DNA from 2 places in the Aminobacter sp. NyZ550 genome. Region 1 is predicted to be linked to the other one. Evidence: predicted binding sites of a transcription regulator. Region 1 holds the regulator's gene; the other holds the start of a gene.
The links. Region 1 encodes LexA, which represses DNA repair genes until DNA is damaged. Its sites were predicted from a motif close to TGTTCNNNNTGTGTTCNG; they were not measured.
Positions count from the first base shown of each region.

Region 2: N7E70_RS21850 (ATP-dependent helicase) is a predicted target of LexA. The motif match lies at 1,351-1,368, and genes of this name have one in related genera.

Region 1 covers NZ_CP114190.1:3,783,799-3,791,404, reverse strand. The annotation lists gene lpxB (lipid-A-disaccharide synthase) at 1-35, shown strand, start outside; gene gltA (citrate synthase) at 139-1,428, opposite strand; gene gltX (glutamate--tRNA ligase) at 1,613-3,040, opposite strand; gene N7E70_RS18810 (ComEC/Rec2 family competence protein) at 3,376-5,703, shown strand; gene lexA (transcriptional repressor LexA) at 5,831-6,547, opposite strand; gene N7E70_RS18800 (molybdopterin molybdotransferase MoeA) at 6,653-7,606, opposite strand, start outside.
Region 2 covers NZ_CP114190.1:4,400,696-4,408,301, forward strand. The annotation lists gene N7E70_RS21830 (hypothetical protein) at 50-253, opposite strand; gene N7E70_RS30865 (DUF982 domain-containing protein) at 312-656, opposite strand; gene N7E70_RS21840 (hypothetical protein) at 726-971, opposite strand; gene N7E70_RS21845 (hypothetical protein) at 1,090-1,290, opposite strand; gene N7E70_RS21850 (ATP-dependent helicase) at 1,484-3,562, shown strand; gene N7E70_RS21855 (hypothetical protein) at 3,726-4,478, shown strand; gene N7E70_RS21860 (hypothetical protein) at 4,578-5,048, shown strand; gene N7E70_RS21865 (AAA family ATPase) at 5,613-6,119, opposite strand; gene N7E70_RS21870 (hypothetical protein) at 6,209-6,601, opposite strand; gene N7E70_RS21875 (hypothetical protein) at 6,744-7,004, shown strand; gene N7E70_RS21880 (hypothetical protein) at 7,045-7,209, shown strand; gene N7E70_RS21885 (DUF6428 family protein) at 7,237-7,606, opposite strand, start outside.

The DNA.
Region 1 (7,606 bases):
CTGCCGAAACGGTTCTCAAACACATCACGAAATGAAAAACACCCGCCGAGGCAATGGCCTAGCGGGTGTTTTTCAAGTCGTTCGCAGCTTCGAGCTGCGACGGCGCCGCGCGCCTGAACGAACGCGGCGCTGAAAGGCTCAGCGCTTGGCGATCGGCACGTAGTCGCGTTCGGTGGCGCCGGTGTAGAGCTGGCGCGGACGGCCGATCTTCTGGCGCGGATCCTCGATCATTTCCTTCCACTGCGCGATCCAGCCAACGGTGCGGGCGAGCGCGAACAGCACGGTGAACATGGTGGTGGGGAAGCCCAGCGCCTTCAGCGTGATGCCTGAATAGAAGTCGATGTTCGGATACAGCTTCTTCTCGATGAAATACTCGTCGGTCAGCGCGATGCGCTCGAGTTCCATTGCCACGTCGAGCATCGGATCGTCCTTGATGCCGAGCTCGCCCAGCACTTCATGCGTGGTCTTCTGCATGATCTTGGCGCGCGGATCGTAGTTCTTGTAGACGCGGTGGCCGAAACCCATCAGGCGGAACGGATCGTTCTTGTCCTTGGCGCGGGCGACGAACTCGGGAATTCGGTCGACGTGGCCGATCTCGCTGAGCATGTTGAGCGCTGCTTCATTGGCGCCGCCATGTGCGGGGCCCCACAGGCAGGCGATGCCGGCGGCGATGCAGGCGAACGGATTGGCACCCGACGAGCCGGCGAGGCGCACGGTCGAGGTCGAGGCGTTCTGTTCGTGGTCGGCGTGCAGGATGAAGATGCGCTCCATGGCGCGGGCCAGCACTGGGTTGACCTTGTACTCCTCGCACGGCACGGCAAAGCACATGTGCAGGAAGTTGGCGGCAAAGTTCAGCTCGTTCTTGGGGTAAATGAACGGCTGGCCGATGTGGTACTTGTAGGCCATCGCGGCGATCGTCGGCATCTTTGCGATCAGGCGGATCGAGGCGACCATGCGCTGGTGCGGATCGGAGATGTCGGTCGAGTCGTGATAGAAGGCCGACAGTGCGCCGACCACGCCGCACATCACCGCCATCGGGTGTGCGTCGCGGCGGAAGCCGGTGAAGAAGCGCGACATCTGCTCGTGCACCATGGTGTGGCGCGTGATGCGGTAGTCGAAGTCGTCCTTCTGCGCCTTGGTCGGCAGTTCGCCGTAGAGCAGGAGGTAGCAAACTTCGAGAAAGTCGCCGTGCTCGGCGAGCTGGTCGATCGGATAGCCGCGGTGCAGCAGGACACCGGCGTCGCCGTCGATGAAGGTGATTTCCGATTCGCAGCTTGCGGTGGAGGTGAAACCCGGGTCGTAGGTGAATGCGCCGGTCGTTGCGTAGAGCGATGCAATGTCGATCACATCTGGTCCGACCGTTCCGCCGCGGACCTTGAACTCGTGGGTCTGGCCGCGGAACTCCAGTTTGGCGGTCGAATCAGTCATCGCATACTCCTTAGTGCTGAGTTGCCGCCTTGCGCGGCGCAATCGTCATAACAAGGCAACCCATTAGGCCCGGAACGCTTGAACTCGCTTCCCAGCTTTCCCGCTGCTTTCAAATTGACCTGTTGCCGCAATGTTGCACCGCAACAGCCTCATTTCAATGCAAAACTAGGAAAGCACTGCTGACCTAATCGATTTGATCAAAAATGCGGGCTAGACTTTCGTCGCGCCCTAGAACGGCGAGCACATCGAACACTCCGGGGGAAGTGCTCTTGCCCGTCAGGGCGGCCCGCAAAGGCTGCGCCACGCCGCCCAATTTAAGATTTTCGCGGCCGGCAAACTCGCGGATCGCGGCCTCTGCATTGGCCGCCGTCCAGTCGGCGGCAGCGACCGTCGCGAGCGCCGCATGCGCGCCCTTGAGGATATCCTTGGCTGGGCCGGCGAGCAGGCCGGCGGCCTTCTCATCGAGCGGCAGCGGACGCTGGGCAAACAGGAAGCCTGCGCCGTCAGCCAGTTCGATCAGCGTCTTGGCACGCTCCTTGAGGCCCGGCATGGCGGCAAGCAGCTGTGCCTTGCGCGTGTCGTCGAGCCCGCCGAGGATGGCATCGCCGCCGGGCAGATAGGGCAAGGTGGCAACGAAGATGTCGAACAGCTTCTTGTCGTCCATCTGGCGCATATGAACACCGTTCAGCGCCTCGAGCTTGGCAAAGTCGAAGCGTGCCGCACCCTTGTTGACGTCCTCGATCTCGAACCAGCTGATCATGTTCTCCATGCTCATCACCTCGTCGTCGCCATGGCTCCAGCCGAGGCGGGCGAGGTAGTTGAGCAGGGCCTCAGGCAAATAGCCCATGGCGCGATAAGCATCGACGCCGAGCGCGCCATGGCGCTTGGACAGTTTTGCGCCGTCCGCACCATGGATCAGCGGGATATGCGCCATCACCGGCACGTCCCAGCCCATGGCGTTGTAGATGACGGTCTGGCGCGCGGCGTTGGTCAGGTGGTCGTCGCCACGGATGATGTGGGTGACGCCCATGTCGTGATCGTCGACGACGACAGCATGCATGTAGGTCGGTACGCCGTCCGAACGCAGGATGATGAAATCGTCGAGATCCTTGTTGGGAAAGCGCACATCACCCTGCACGCGGTCGAGCACCAGCGTCTCGCCGTCCTGCGGCGCCTTGATGCGAATGACCGGCTTGACGCCAGCCGGCGCCTCGGACGGGTCGCGGTCGCGCCAGCGGCCGTCATAGCGTGGCGGCTTGCCCTCGGCGCGCGCCTTCTCGCGCATCTCGGTCAGCTCTTCCTGCGAGGCGTAGCAATAATAGGCTTTGCCCATGCGCACGAGTTCTTCGGCCACCTCGCGATGGCGCGGCGCACGCTCGAACTGCGAAATCGGCTCACCCTCCCAGGTCAGGCCGAGCCAAGTCAGGCCCTCGAGGATCGCGGCAGTTGCGGCGTCGGTCGAGCGCTCGCGGTCGGTGTCCTCGATACGCAGCAGCATGGTGCCGCCGGTGTGGCGGGAATAAAGCCAGTTGAAGAGAGCGGTACGCGCGCCACCAATGTGCAGATAGCCGGTGGGCGATGGGGCGAAGCGGGTGACGACAGGCATGGCGATTTCCAAGGGAAGCAGGGCGCTTGGCCGAAAAACCGGCGGCGCATGGCGTTTGTGTGCGGTTGATGTAGCATAGAAGGTCTGGGGCGCAAGAGGCAGGCCCGATGGGCGACCGCATGCGGGAGGGGCAGGCCGGTAACAATCCGGTGGTCGAAGCCAGCGAGCGCGACTTGCTGACCTCTTCAGCCGTGCCTGCCGTTGCGTGGACACCACCAGCTCTGCCCGAGAGAGATGCTGCTCCTGACGCTGATGCATCGCCGTTTCAGCGAGGACACAAGTCCTGGCTACGGCAAGGATCGCAATTGCTGGTCGGTCACCGGATCACCGCACGATCCACCTTGGCCGCGATCGAAACGGAACTCGACCGCGGTGCGGCGTTCCTGCTTCTTCCGGTTTTTCTGGCCGCCGGTGCCCTGGTGTATTTCGCGCTTCCGAACGAGCCGGATCTCGCGCCGCTCGTCGTTGTGTCAGCGACACCGGCCGTCCTCGCCTTCCTAACGCGCGGACGGCGGCCTGTTCACTACGCGCTCGCCGCACTCGCCGCCTCAATGCTCGGCATGGCGGGTGCAAAGTTCGAGACCGAACGCATGGCAACGAAGATGCTGGGCGCCGAGATCTCGACTGCCATCACCGGGCGCGTCGTCGAAATCGACAATCTGGACAAGGGCAGGGTGCGGCTGACGCTTGACGTTCTGGCGACCGCGCGCCCGGTTTTGCGTTATACGCCCGATCGGGTGCGGCTCGTTGCCCGCAAGCTTCCTGAGGGCGTCATGGCGGGGTCCGAGGTGACGGGTTATGCCAGGCTGATGCCGCCGTCCGGGCCTGTGCGGCCGGGCAGCTATGATTTTTCCTTCGAAAGCTATTTCGACGGCATCGGCGCCAGCGGCTTTTTCATGAAAGGCCCAGAGTTTGCTGCAACCACCCAGCCGCTGTCGGCCAGTGATCGTGCATTCGCGTCGATCGAGAATGTGCGCCAGAAGATTGCCCAGCGCATTCGCGACCGCATTGGCGGTCCAGAGGGCGAAATCGCGGCTGCCCTGGTCGTCGGCGTGAGCGGCGGCATTCCCGAGGATGTCAATGAGGCGCTGCGGCGTACCGGGCTCTACCACATCATCTCGATCTCGGGTCTGCACATGGCGATGGTCGCAGGCACGGTCATGCTTTTGATGCGGCTATGCTTCGCCGCCTTTCCAGGCTTCACCTCGCACCGGCCGGTCAAGAAGTACGCGGCAGGCGCAGCACTGCTCGCCACCGGCGGCTATCTGTTCATTTCAGGCGCCGAGGTCGCGGCGCAACGCAGCTTCATCATGCTGGCGGTGATGCTGACGGCCGTGCTGTTCGACCGCGCAGCACTCACCATGCGCAACCTGGCGATCTCGGCCGTTGTCGTGATCATGATCTCGCCCCACGAAGTCGTCGGGCCGAGCTTCCAGATGTCGTTCGCCGCAACGGCAGCCCTCGTTGGCGCATATGCCTGGTGGTCGGACCGGCGGGAGGAGCAGGCGCTGCCGGTCGGTCAGAGATCGCTGCCGTCCAAAATCTGGCGCTGGCTTGCGACAGTTGCGATAGGCCTCGCCGCGACGTCGGTGATTGCCGGGCTCGCGACCAGCGTTTTTGGTGCATGGCATTTCCAACGTGTCTCGCCCCTCAGCCTGTTCGCCAATCTGGCAGTCAGCCCGTTTGTGTCTGTCCTGGTCATGCCCTTTGCCGTCATGGCTGGCATTTTCATGCCGCTTGGACTCGACGGCCCCTTCCTCGACACGATGGGCTTCGGCCTGAAGGCAATGATTGGCATCGCCACCTGGTTCTCCGAGCGCTCGCCGGTCGATGCGGTCGGCCTTGTCTCGTCACATGCGGTACTGTTGCTCACTGCAGCACTCGTCATCGCGTCGACGGCAACGACCTGGCTGCGCGCCGCCGCACTGCCATTCGCGGCCCTTGGGCTGCTGACGGTCGTGGAAACGGAAACGCCCACGGTTCTCGTTTCGGAAGATGGCCGCCTCGTCGGCGTCCCGGTCGACGATGGCAAGCTGGCCGTCAATCGCGTCCGGCCGAACCAGTTCACCGTCGACAACTGGCAGCGCGCGCTGGCGTCGGAAACACTCGTCACCCCGGCCCGTTCGGCCGCGAATGCAACGAACGGGACTGTCCGTTTGCCCAGCGAGACCGGCTCACAGCCAACAGCCGAGGCAGATGTCGCCGGTACGATACCCGGCAAACCAGTATCTGGAGAGCTAAACGCCGCCGGCGCGGACGCCTTCGTCTGTGACAGCGGGCTGTGCACGGTTCAACAACCGGAGGGGGCACGGATCGTCCATGCGGCGAATGCGAGCGCCGCTGCACGAGCCTGCGACAACGCGAATCTCATCGTCGTCGACGATGCCACGGCAAGCGACGTCTGCCCCGGCGTGGCCGTGCTCACCAAACGCGAGCTGGCGCGCCTTGGCAGTGCGTCGATATTCATCACAGCCGCGGCGGCTGGCGTAGATCGGGCGGTCGAGATACGCCACGCCGTGGCGGAACCGTACCGCCCGTGGCATGCGCAGCGCCAATTTTCGCGCGAGGCGAGGGGCCTTCCGCCCTACAAGCGAGTGGAGATGCCCCCAAAGGCATCAGCCGGGGCAACCAAGGCGCACCCGAAAGCGCCGACTGCGACCACACGGTGAGTCCGAAATCTGTACCCGCCGTCGCAGAGCCGTCAGATACGGCACGATAGCAACAGGGCAGATCAGTCCGGCTTACAGATTGCAGCAGGATGGACAGGCCGAGGTGGCGGAAACGCAGCCCCGGCAATCAATAGCGGCGGATCAGGCCGACAAGCTTGCCCTGCACCTTGACCCTGTCCGGTCCGAAGATGCGGGTTTCATAGGCCGGATTGGCGGCCTCAAGAGCGATCGAGGCACCCTTGCGGCGGAAACGCTTGAGCGTCGCTTCTTCGTCGTCGACGAGGGCGACGATGATCTCACCGGGATTGGCCGTGGTCGAGCTGCGGATGACCACAGTGTCGCCGTCGAAGATGCCGGCCTCGATCATCGAGTCGCCCTTGACCTCGAGCGCGTAATGCTCGCCGCCCATGATCATGTCTGGCGGCACCGAAATCGAATGCGTCTTGTGCTGGATGGCGTCGATCGGCACACCGGCAGCGATGCGTCCCATGACGGGAATGGCAACCGCCGAAGCAACATCGTCGTCATTGCCGGCCGACATGCTGCGTGACGGCTCGGGTTTGCGGCCGAGGCTACCCTCGATGACGCTGGGCGAGAACTTCTTCGCCGCGTTGAGGCCAGGCGCGATCGAATCGGGCAGGCGCAGCACTTCAAGCGCGCGCGCCCGGTTGGGCAGACGCCTGATGAAGCCGCGTTCTTCGAGCGCCGTGATCAGGCGATGGATGCCGGACTTGGAGGCGAGGTCGAGTGCTTCCTTCATCTCGTCGAAGGATGGCGGAATACCCGCTTCCTTCAGCCGCTCGTGGATGAATAGCAAAAGCTCGTGTTGTTTGCGCGTCAGCATCGCCACCCCCGAGGAATCAGAAGAAAAACAAACCCAGAACAAACACTATCTGTTCCAGTTGTGTTCCGCAACTGTTGATATTTCGTGAAGGGTGGAAGGTGCTGCTCAGCGCAACATCATCACCTGGCAGGCGCTGCCGGCTTCGACTGCAGGCGCGAAGGGCACCCGCACGATGGCGCAGTTGGCGTCGGCCAGCGTGCGCAGCATCGAAGAGTCCTGGATCAGGTAGGGTGTGACGACGAGACCCTCAGCGGTCTCGCGCGCAATCGCGCGGACAAAGTCCTGGCGCAGGTCGTTGGCCGCCATTGCCGTGTCGAGAATACCGTTGCGCATGTCGGGTGAATAAGGGCGGCCGCCAAGCTTCGCCAGCAGAGGTTTCAGGAAAATCTGCGAGCAGATCAGGCTGGCGACCGGATTGCCCGGCAGGCCGACGCAGCGGCTGTTGCCGAGCCGGCCGAACATCAGCGGCTTGCCCGGGCGCATCGCGATCTTCCAGAAGTTGAGATCCATGCCGAGATCGGTCAGGACACGGTGAACGAGGTCGTGGTCGCCGACCGAAGCGCCGCCCAGCGTGACGATCACATCGGCGTCGGCGGCGAGCGCCTTGGCGACCAGTGCGGAGATTGCCTCGGTGCGGTCGGCGGCGATGCCGAGATCGAGTACGCGCGCGCCAACCGACTGAACGATCGCCGCGACGCCATAGGCGTTGGAGGCGATGATCTGGTCGGGCCCGGGATTGCTGCCCGGCGGCAATAGCTCGTCGCCGGTGGCGATGATGGCGACCAGAGGCGCCCGCAGCACTTCGACGCTGGGATGATTGGCAGCTGCGATCAGCGAGAGCGCTGCCGGGTCGAGCACACGTCCTGCATCAAGGATGAGGTCGCCCTGCTTGAAGTCGAGGCCCCTGGCGCGGATGTTGCGGCCAGCAAGCGTTGGCTCGAGCACCGCGATCTTGCCATTGCCGAGATCGCGAACGTTCTCCTGAATGACGACGGTATCAGTGCCTTGTGGCACCGGTGCGCCGGTGAAGATGCGGACGCACTCGCCTGGTCCGACGGT
Region 2 (7,606 bases), 620 kb from region 1:
GCCAGGCCATCGCCGGCCTCTCATTTGTCACGATGGCGGGCGGACGAGATCAAGCCCCATCGGCCCTGGCCTTCAGACGTTTGGCACTGAGATACATCATGGCGGCCGCCGCTTTCGTGCGCTCCCAGCCGGCGGCCTCGGCATGGTTCAGAAGCTTGTCGACATGTTCTGCCAAGGCGCCTTGGCATTCGGCATCGTAAGCCAGGGCAGTCGGGTGATTTTCGGGCGATTTCATCATAGGTGGCTTCGTCATTCGTCGCGTCCGCATAGACCGGAGAGGGCGCCGGCCGGCTGCCGCCCTCTCCGATCAATCAGGCGTGGGCCGATCGGAACCCCGCAGTTTCCGGCGGCATCTCGCCGTCCTCGACCAGGATGTCTTTCTTGCGCACAAAGGCGGCGAAGACACCCCTGGCTGTCTCAGCGTCGACGTCTCCAGCAAGTGCAGCTTTGCACGCCCTGATTGCCGCTCGCTGCTCGGGGCTGTTTCCGCACCACTCCATCGCAAACTGAAAGGCATCGACGACGGTGTTGAGTTGGCGCGGGAAGCCAAGTCCGACCCAGACACGGATGGCTTTTCGAAAGATTGTGCAAGCATCGCGCGATCCTCCGCCTAGGCACCGAGACCGCTTGCGCCAGCCTTTCCCCCTGTCATCCATGGCAGCGGGCCGGCCGAATGCGGGCGCGTTGCTCGAGGCCGGTGAGAGCGATGCCGGCGAGCTATGTGCCTAGCCATCGCGACGCGGCACCAGGCCGAGATCCCGACTGCGGTAATCGAGGCTTCGGCCGGTAATTCTCTCCAGAACGGCGTCCAGACCGGCGACGTGGTGATGCAGCAGCGAATAGGTCTCGTTGAAGGGCTTCAGGCTGATGAAGCACTTCTGGATCGCCATACGCAAAGGGATCGCCGCCAGGACGATCGCCTCGATCTCGCTCTCGGTCAGTCTGTCGTTTCTGTGGTGCCTGCGCGACATGTTTGCTCCTGTCTGACCGGACTGCGACGCGGCCGCGATGCGACCAGGCCGGCGCCCTCACCATCGCCTGGCGCGCGCCCCTGATCGCCGAGGCGATACGGCAGCTCATCCACGACGCTCATCGGTCCGGCGCGCGATGCGACGTCGACATCCCCAGCAGCCGCACCAGTTCCTCATATTTGGCGCCGCAGCGGTCATAAATGTTGAACGTGTTGGTCCGCGTGCAGCCGATGCGCGCGACAATCGCGTCCAGCAGAAGCGCCAGCGTGCGGTCGCCGCCTGCCCGCACCATCGCGTCGCGGTCGAACTGCTTGCGCATCCCGCATTTGTCGCAGGAGACGATGATCTTGTCGGAGGGAAATTCGGATAACATCGGCATGGGAACAAAATAGGAACAAATACCTCCGGGCGTCAATTCACAAAATGCTAACGCAAGGGCAATGGCGCGCGCCGCAGGCTTCGCCCCGGTGCAGGCCGTTGCGAACGAAACGGAAACGATGCTTCATGCCGGCATGAACATCGCCATCCGTGATTCGGCAGCAGAGCCAGGTTATCTCGCCCGCCTCAACCCGGGCCAGCGCGCCGCCGTCCTGCATGGCGACGGCGCGGTGTCAGGCCCCTTGCTGATCATTGCCGGCGCCGGCTCGGGCAAGACCAACACGCTCGCCCACCGGGTTGCCCATCTCATCGTTCGCGGCGCCGACCCCCGGCGCATCCTGCTGATGACATTTTCGCGCCGTGCCGCGGCCGAGATGAGCAGGCGCGTCGAGCGCATCGCCGCCGACGTGCTGCAGGAGCGCGCGGCGAGCCTGATGGAAGGGCTGAGCTGGGCCGGCACCTTCCATTCCGTCGGCGCGCGACTGCTGCGCGACTATGCGCTCGACATCGGGCTCGAACCGGCCTTCACCATCCATGACCGGGAAGATTCGGCCGACCTGATGAACCTGGTGCGCCACCAGCTCGGTTTTTCCGAAACCGAGAAACGGTTTCCAACCAAGGCGACCTGCCTTGCCATCTATTCCCGTGTCGTCAATTCGCAGGAGCCGATCGAGGCCGTGCTCGGCCAGGCCTTTCCCTGGTGCGTCGGCTGGAGCGACGAGTTGAAGCTCCTGTTCGGCGCTTACGTCGAGGCCAAGCAGGCGCAGAACATCCTCGATTACGACGACCTCCTGCTCTACTGGTCGCAGATGGCGGCCGAGCCTGACATCGCCGCCCATCTTGGCCAGCGCTTCGACCATATCCTGGTCGACGAATACCAGGACACCAACCGGCTGCAGGCGGCAATCCTGACGGCGATCAAGCCCGACGGACGCGGCCTGACCGTCGTCGGCGACGACGCCCAGTCGATCTATTCGTTCCGCGCCGCCGAAGTGCGCAACATCCTCGACTTCCCCACCTTGTTCGCCGAACCCGCCGAGGTCGTCACCCTCGACCAGAACTATCGCTCGACCGACGCCATCTTGAACGCTGCCAATGCCGTCATCGGCGAGGCCGAGGAGCGTTTCACCAAGAACCTGTGGACCGAACGCCGCTCGCTGGAAAAACCGCGCATCGTGACGGTTGCAGACGAAGCCGAACAGGCCGGTTATGTCTGCGACGAGGTGTTGAAGGAGCGCGAGGCCGGCACGCTGCTGAAGGAACAGGCGGTTTTGTTTCGGGCAGCGCATCATTCGGGGCCGCTCGAGGTCGAGCTCACCAGGCGCAACATCCCCTTCGTCAAGTTCGGCGGGCTGAAGTTTCTGGACGCCGCCCATGTCAAGGACGTGCTGGCTGTCCTGCGCTTTGCCCAGAACCCGCGCGACCGCATTGCCGGCTTCCGGGTGATGCAGTTGATGCCCGGCATCGGCCCGTCCGCGGCGTCGAACGCCATCGACAGCATGGAGCAGTCGCTCGACCTCGAAATGGGGCTGGCGCGCTTTTCCCCGCCGGCCCGGGCAGCCGCCGACTGGCCCGGTTTTGTCGAGCTCTTTTCACAACTCCGGCGCGGCCCCGGCTGGCCGGCCGAGATGGAGCGGGCGCGGCTCTGGTATGAGCCGCATCTCGAGCGCAAACACGAGGATGCGACGACCAGGCGGGCCGACCTGCTCCAGCTCGAACAGATCGCCTCGGGTTATGCCAGCCGCGAGCGTTTCCTCACCGAGCTGACGCTGGACCCGCCCTCGGCGACCAGCGACGAGGCCGGGCCGCCGCATCTCGACGAGGATTATCTCATCCTGTCGACGATCCATTCGGCCAAGGGCCAGGAGTGGACCAAGGTGTTCGTCCTGAACGCGGTCGACGGCTGCATGCCGATCGACCTCAGCGCCGGCGAACGCAAGGAGCTCGAGGAAGAACGCCGGCTGCTTTATGTCGCCATGACCCGGGCCAAGGATTCGCTGCACCTGATCACGCCGCAACGTTTCTTCACCTCCGGCCAGGCGGCGCGCGGCGACAGGCATGTCTACGCCTCGCGCAGCCGCTTCATTGCGCAGCATCTGCTTACCCATTTCGAGGCGACCGCCTGGACCAGCCAGTCGTTCCAGAAAGACAAGGCGACGCGGCCGCGCACCTCGGTCGACATCAAGGGCAAGATGCGCTCGATGTGGACGTAGCGGGGTCGAGGGTGTTCTTCGGCGACGTTGTAGTCGAACTGCGACATCGATGCCCGACACCTGTTACCTCGGTATGACACCGTCTTCCCAACCGCTGCGGCGCCCTCTACTTTGCCTCGACTTGCGCTCAGGACGGATGGGAGATGTTGTGTTCAGAAGTGTCTTGTCGACATTCGCACTTGTTCTGTCGACCCTCCTTGTTGCGCCTGCCGCAGCCTCGGCGGCCGAAACGCCGCCGGCCACGGCCCAACAGGCGCTCGAACAGTTGCTGCCCAGTTCCGTGTTCCGCCCTGGCATGTCCCTGGAGGAGTTGGAAGAGGTGATCGCTGCGCGCTTTTCCGACTGGCAGCGCGAAGACCGGACCCGCGCCCTCAACAACCGCAAGGACATCGAGCTTTCCCCGGAAGCCCGGTCCAGCTATCTGCATAAAGTGGTGATTGCTGGCGCCGACAAGGTGGCGGGTCGGTCCTTCCAGTATGATTTCGCCCTGACCTCGCCGCTATCGGGCGCCCGCGTCTATTCGATCGTCCATACCGTCGAGGCAGCAAAGTCGGAGCTGATCGCGCGGAACGATTGGGACCGCGCTTTGCGTGCCCGGTGGGGAGATGAACATGGGTGGCTGCGAACCGACACACGCCTGCGGGCAACATATTTCTTCGATGCACGATGGCTGCCGGTCGAAAACCGCGGCGAAAAGTGCATTGCCATCTACCCCGCGCTTGTTCGCCTGGACGAAAAGACCGTCGATCAGGTCGCTGCGACGTCGCAGCTTCTGCAAACAACGGGGTGTTCATTCAGTCGCGACAGCTTCCTGACGCTCAGGGATGGCGTTGCCGCTCGATCGACCTTTTATACCATCGACTTCAGGCTGCAGGTCGATGACGTGTCGAAGCGTGTGTCATTTGGGCTTCGTTAGCCGCGGGCCCGATCGCCGGCGGGCAACGCGACCGCCGCGTTTCGACCCGTTGCAATGTCTGCTCTCTGCCTGGCAGCTGTCACGATGCCGAGGCTGGTCGTGACCAAGAAAACGAGGACAAACGTGTCGATTGCCCGGACTGGACTGCGCGCTCTCATCGCAGCTTTCGTTCTCGCCCTTGCGGCCCCTGCCCATTCCCAGGACTGCGGCTCTCCCACGGGCGAGATGGACGCGTGCATTTTCGCCGAGCTGGCGGCAAGGGAATTTGCCGCGTCATTGCCGAAGCGCATGGACGAGTTTCAGACACTCGACATGGTCGTCGCCAACGGGCGAAGGTCCGTCTTCAACATCGTCTGGAACCAGACGAAGGCGGAGATGGATCAGATGCTTGCCGCCAAGGGTACGAGCTGGGCTGCCATCACCGACGACATCGATACGAACTTGTCAAAATTCCTCTGCGACATGAGCGGCACCTCCGACTTCATCAGGATGGGCGGCATCATGCAGGCCAACTACCGGACGAAGGACTGGCATCCGTTCCACACCGTGCAGGTCTCCAGCTGCCCTTGAAGCCGCCGTGGGCCAGCAGCTTCATCAGTTCCGCAAGATCGGCCGCCTCACAGGCGACAGGACAAGCGCCCTCGCCTTCAAAGCGAGCCAGATCGAGATTTCCAGTGTCGGCAAGTTATAGGCCGCCTACCGGCAAACAGGTGCGAAACCGATGAACTGTTCAGAATGTGCGCCATATGATCTTCAACGGCTTATCCGGTCGCCCGGCGAGCTGTCCAAAGTCATCAAGACGGTCCGCGAAGCCGTCCTTTCAGGTGCATTGTTCGCCGATGCGCATCCTGGCCACCCCTTCCTGGACCTTGATCCTGATGGCCCGTGGCAAGACGTCATCAGCTACGGCTTCCGCTGCAAAAGTTGCGCCCGGGGCTTTGAGCTCCAATGCGAAACCTACCATGGCGCAGGCGGCGCGTGGGCGCCTGCGGAATCATAGCCCGAGCCGGCGCCTCACTTCGCCAGTCTTCTCCTGCCAGCCCATTCGCACCGACGACTCCAGCAGCAGGGGCGGTCGCGAATTGAGAGTTCAAGCGATGCCTTGCACCACCCTCGCCAAACAACGCTGAGACGTCAGTCGTCGAGCATGGCGTCGACCACCTGTTCGACATCCATGGCGGATGAATCGATCCACCGGCCGAGGTGCGGCGTCTCGCGGGCAAGTGCCTCGGCGAGGATTGCGGGCGGAAAATGGTCGGAATAGCCGGTTTTTGCCCGGTCCCTGTCGCGCTGCGCCAGCACCTCGGCCGACGGCGCCAGCACCACGACGCGCGGAGTAAGGTCGGCCAGGCGCTCGACGGCGGCGACAAGATCCTGCCCGATGAGAATGTCCTGATAGACAACGGTGAAGCCGGCGTCGTGGTAACGACGCACGGCATCGGTGGCGATCATTTGGCGCAGCGTCAGTTGCGCGCGCGCTTCGGCGTCGAGCGTCGGCCCCATGACGGCTGCGCCGTTGACGATCATGCGACGGAAGACATCGCCGCCGACGACGGCCGAGCGGGGGAAACGTTGCGCCAGCGCCTTGGCGACGGTGGTCTTGCCGGCAGCCATCGCGCCGGTGATGACAAAGAGGCTCATGCGGAAATCCTGGTTGTTGCTCGCCCTGTGCGCATGGCAGTGGGCAGATCAAGGCAGCTGGGCAAATCCGGGCGCCTCGACGGATCAGGTCACCGCGACAGAAACGTCTCCGCCGCAGCCCCACGGCAGGCGTGAAAAATGCCGACGAACAGCGCACCGCGGGCCGACAGCCCGGCCCGGCCCCACAGCGCGTTGACCGAGGGTTTGTCCGCCGGCGTCGTCCTGAATGCCTGGGCAAGCGCGGCGTTCATGCAGCCGAGCACATGGGCGCGCACGACTTTGATGCCGCATTGTGCGCCATCGGCGTTGAGCGCGCTGGGCTGCATCTCCTTGAGCCGCTGCTCTGCACCAGCCAGCAGGAAGGCCCGTTCGGCTTTGGGCACGCCGTTCGATGAAAGCAGTTGTTGCAGCTTGCCGCGTTCGGCCGCCTGGCTGACCGCCGGGCACGCACCGGCGGCAGCGGCCGCGCTCGAGGCGAGCACGGCAAAAGCAAAAACCAAGGCTCAAGGCGATTCTGTAACGAGATGGCATCTGGCAAAGCTAAACCACGCGCAACACTGTCGACAACTTGCGGCAAGTGAGATTTCGTGCCGTATTATACGGGAGATCGCGGGTCGAAAGACAATGAACCACGCTGCCGGTGCCGTTGGAATATTGATTTTTTCATTCCTGACCGTGGCCGGATATGTCCTGTGGGGCCAGGGTGGAGCTGCCGCCCTGGGCGCGGTCGGGGCGATACTCGGCTTTTTCGTTGCCGTTTTTCTCGATGAAATCCTGCCCGGCAAATATGGCGACTATGTCGATACAGCTTTGGCCGCCGCGATACTGCTGACCATGGGATGGATGATCGTGGATTTTGCCATCACGAACTGGGGCGTTCGCTAGACGCGTCGATGTCATCAACCGGAGAAAAGGAGGAAAAACCATGCCCAACGAGGGAAAAATTGTCGGTGCAGCCGAAGCGCACCAGAAGGCGATGGAACAGGTCAAGGAGATGGACAAGCAGTTCCGGCCGGAGCCTGTCGAAAAGACGCTGTTCGAGAAGACCCACGAAAAGCTCGAAAAGGCGCAAAAAGAGGGCAAGGTCTGAGCTCAGGGCCGCACAGAGGCAACCGCCCTAGCCGCAGCAGGGCTGGCCATCGCCTTTGGCGGGGCCGCAGCAGCTGGCCTTCGCCTGCTCGACAAGCCAACGGTCGCGCGGCTTGCAGCTCGACGCCCGGGCGGAGAGCTGGACATGGACCTCGCCGCCCTGGACAAGCGGCATGGATGCTTTGTGGAGCTGTATCGCGGCGATGCCGTCGCTGACCTCGAAGGTCAGCCTGGCCCCGGGATCAAGAGCCACATGCGCGCCGACCTTGCCGATGATGGCCGCGAATTTTCCCGCCGGCATATGGGTCCGTCCGTCTTCGTCGACATCCCAGAGCTGGATGAAGAGCTCGGTCCAGGCCTCGGGGTTTGCGCCGCAATCAAGTGCTGCAAAGGCTCCG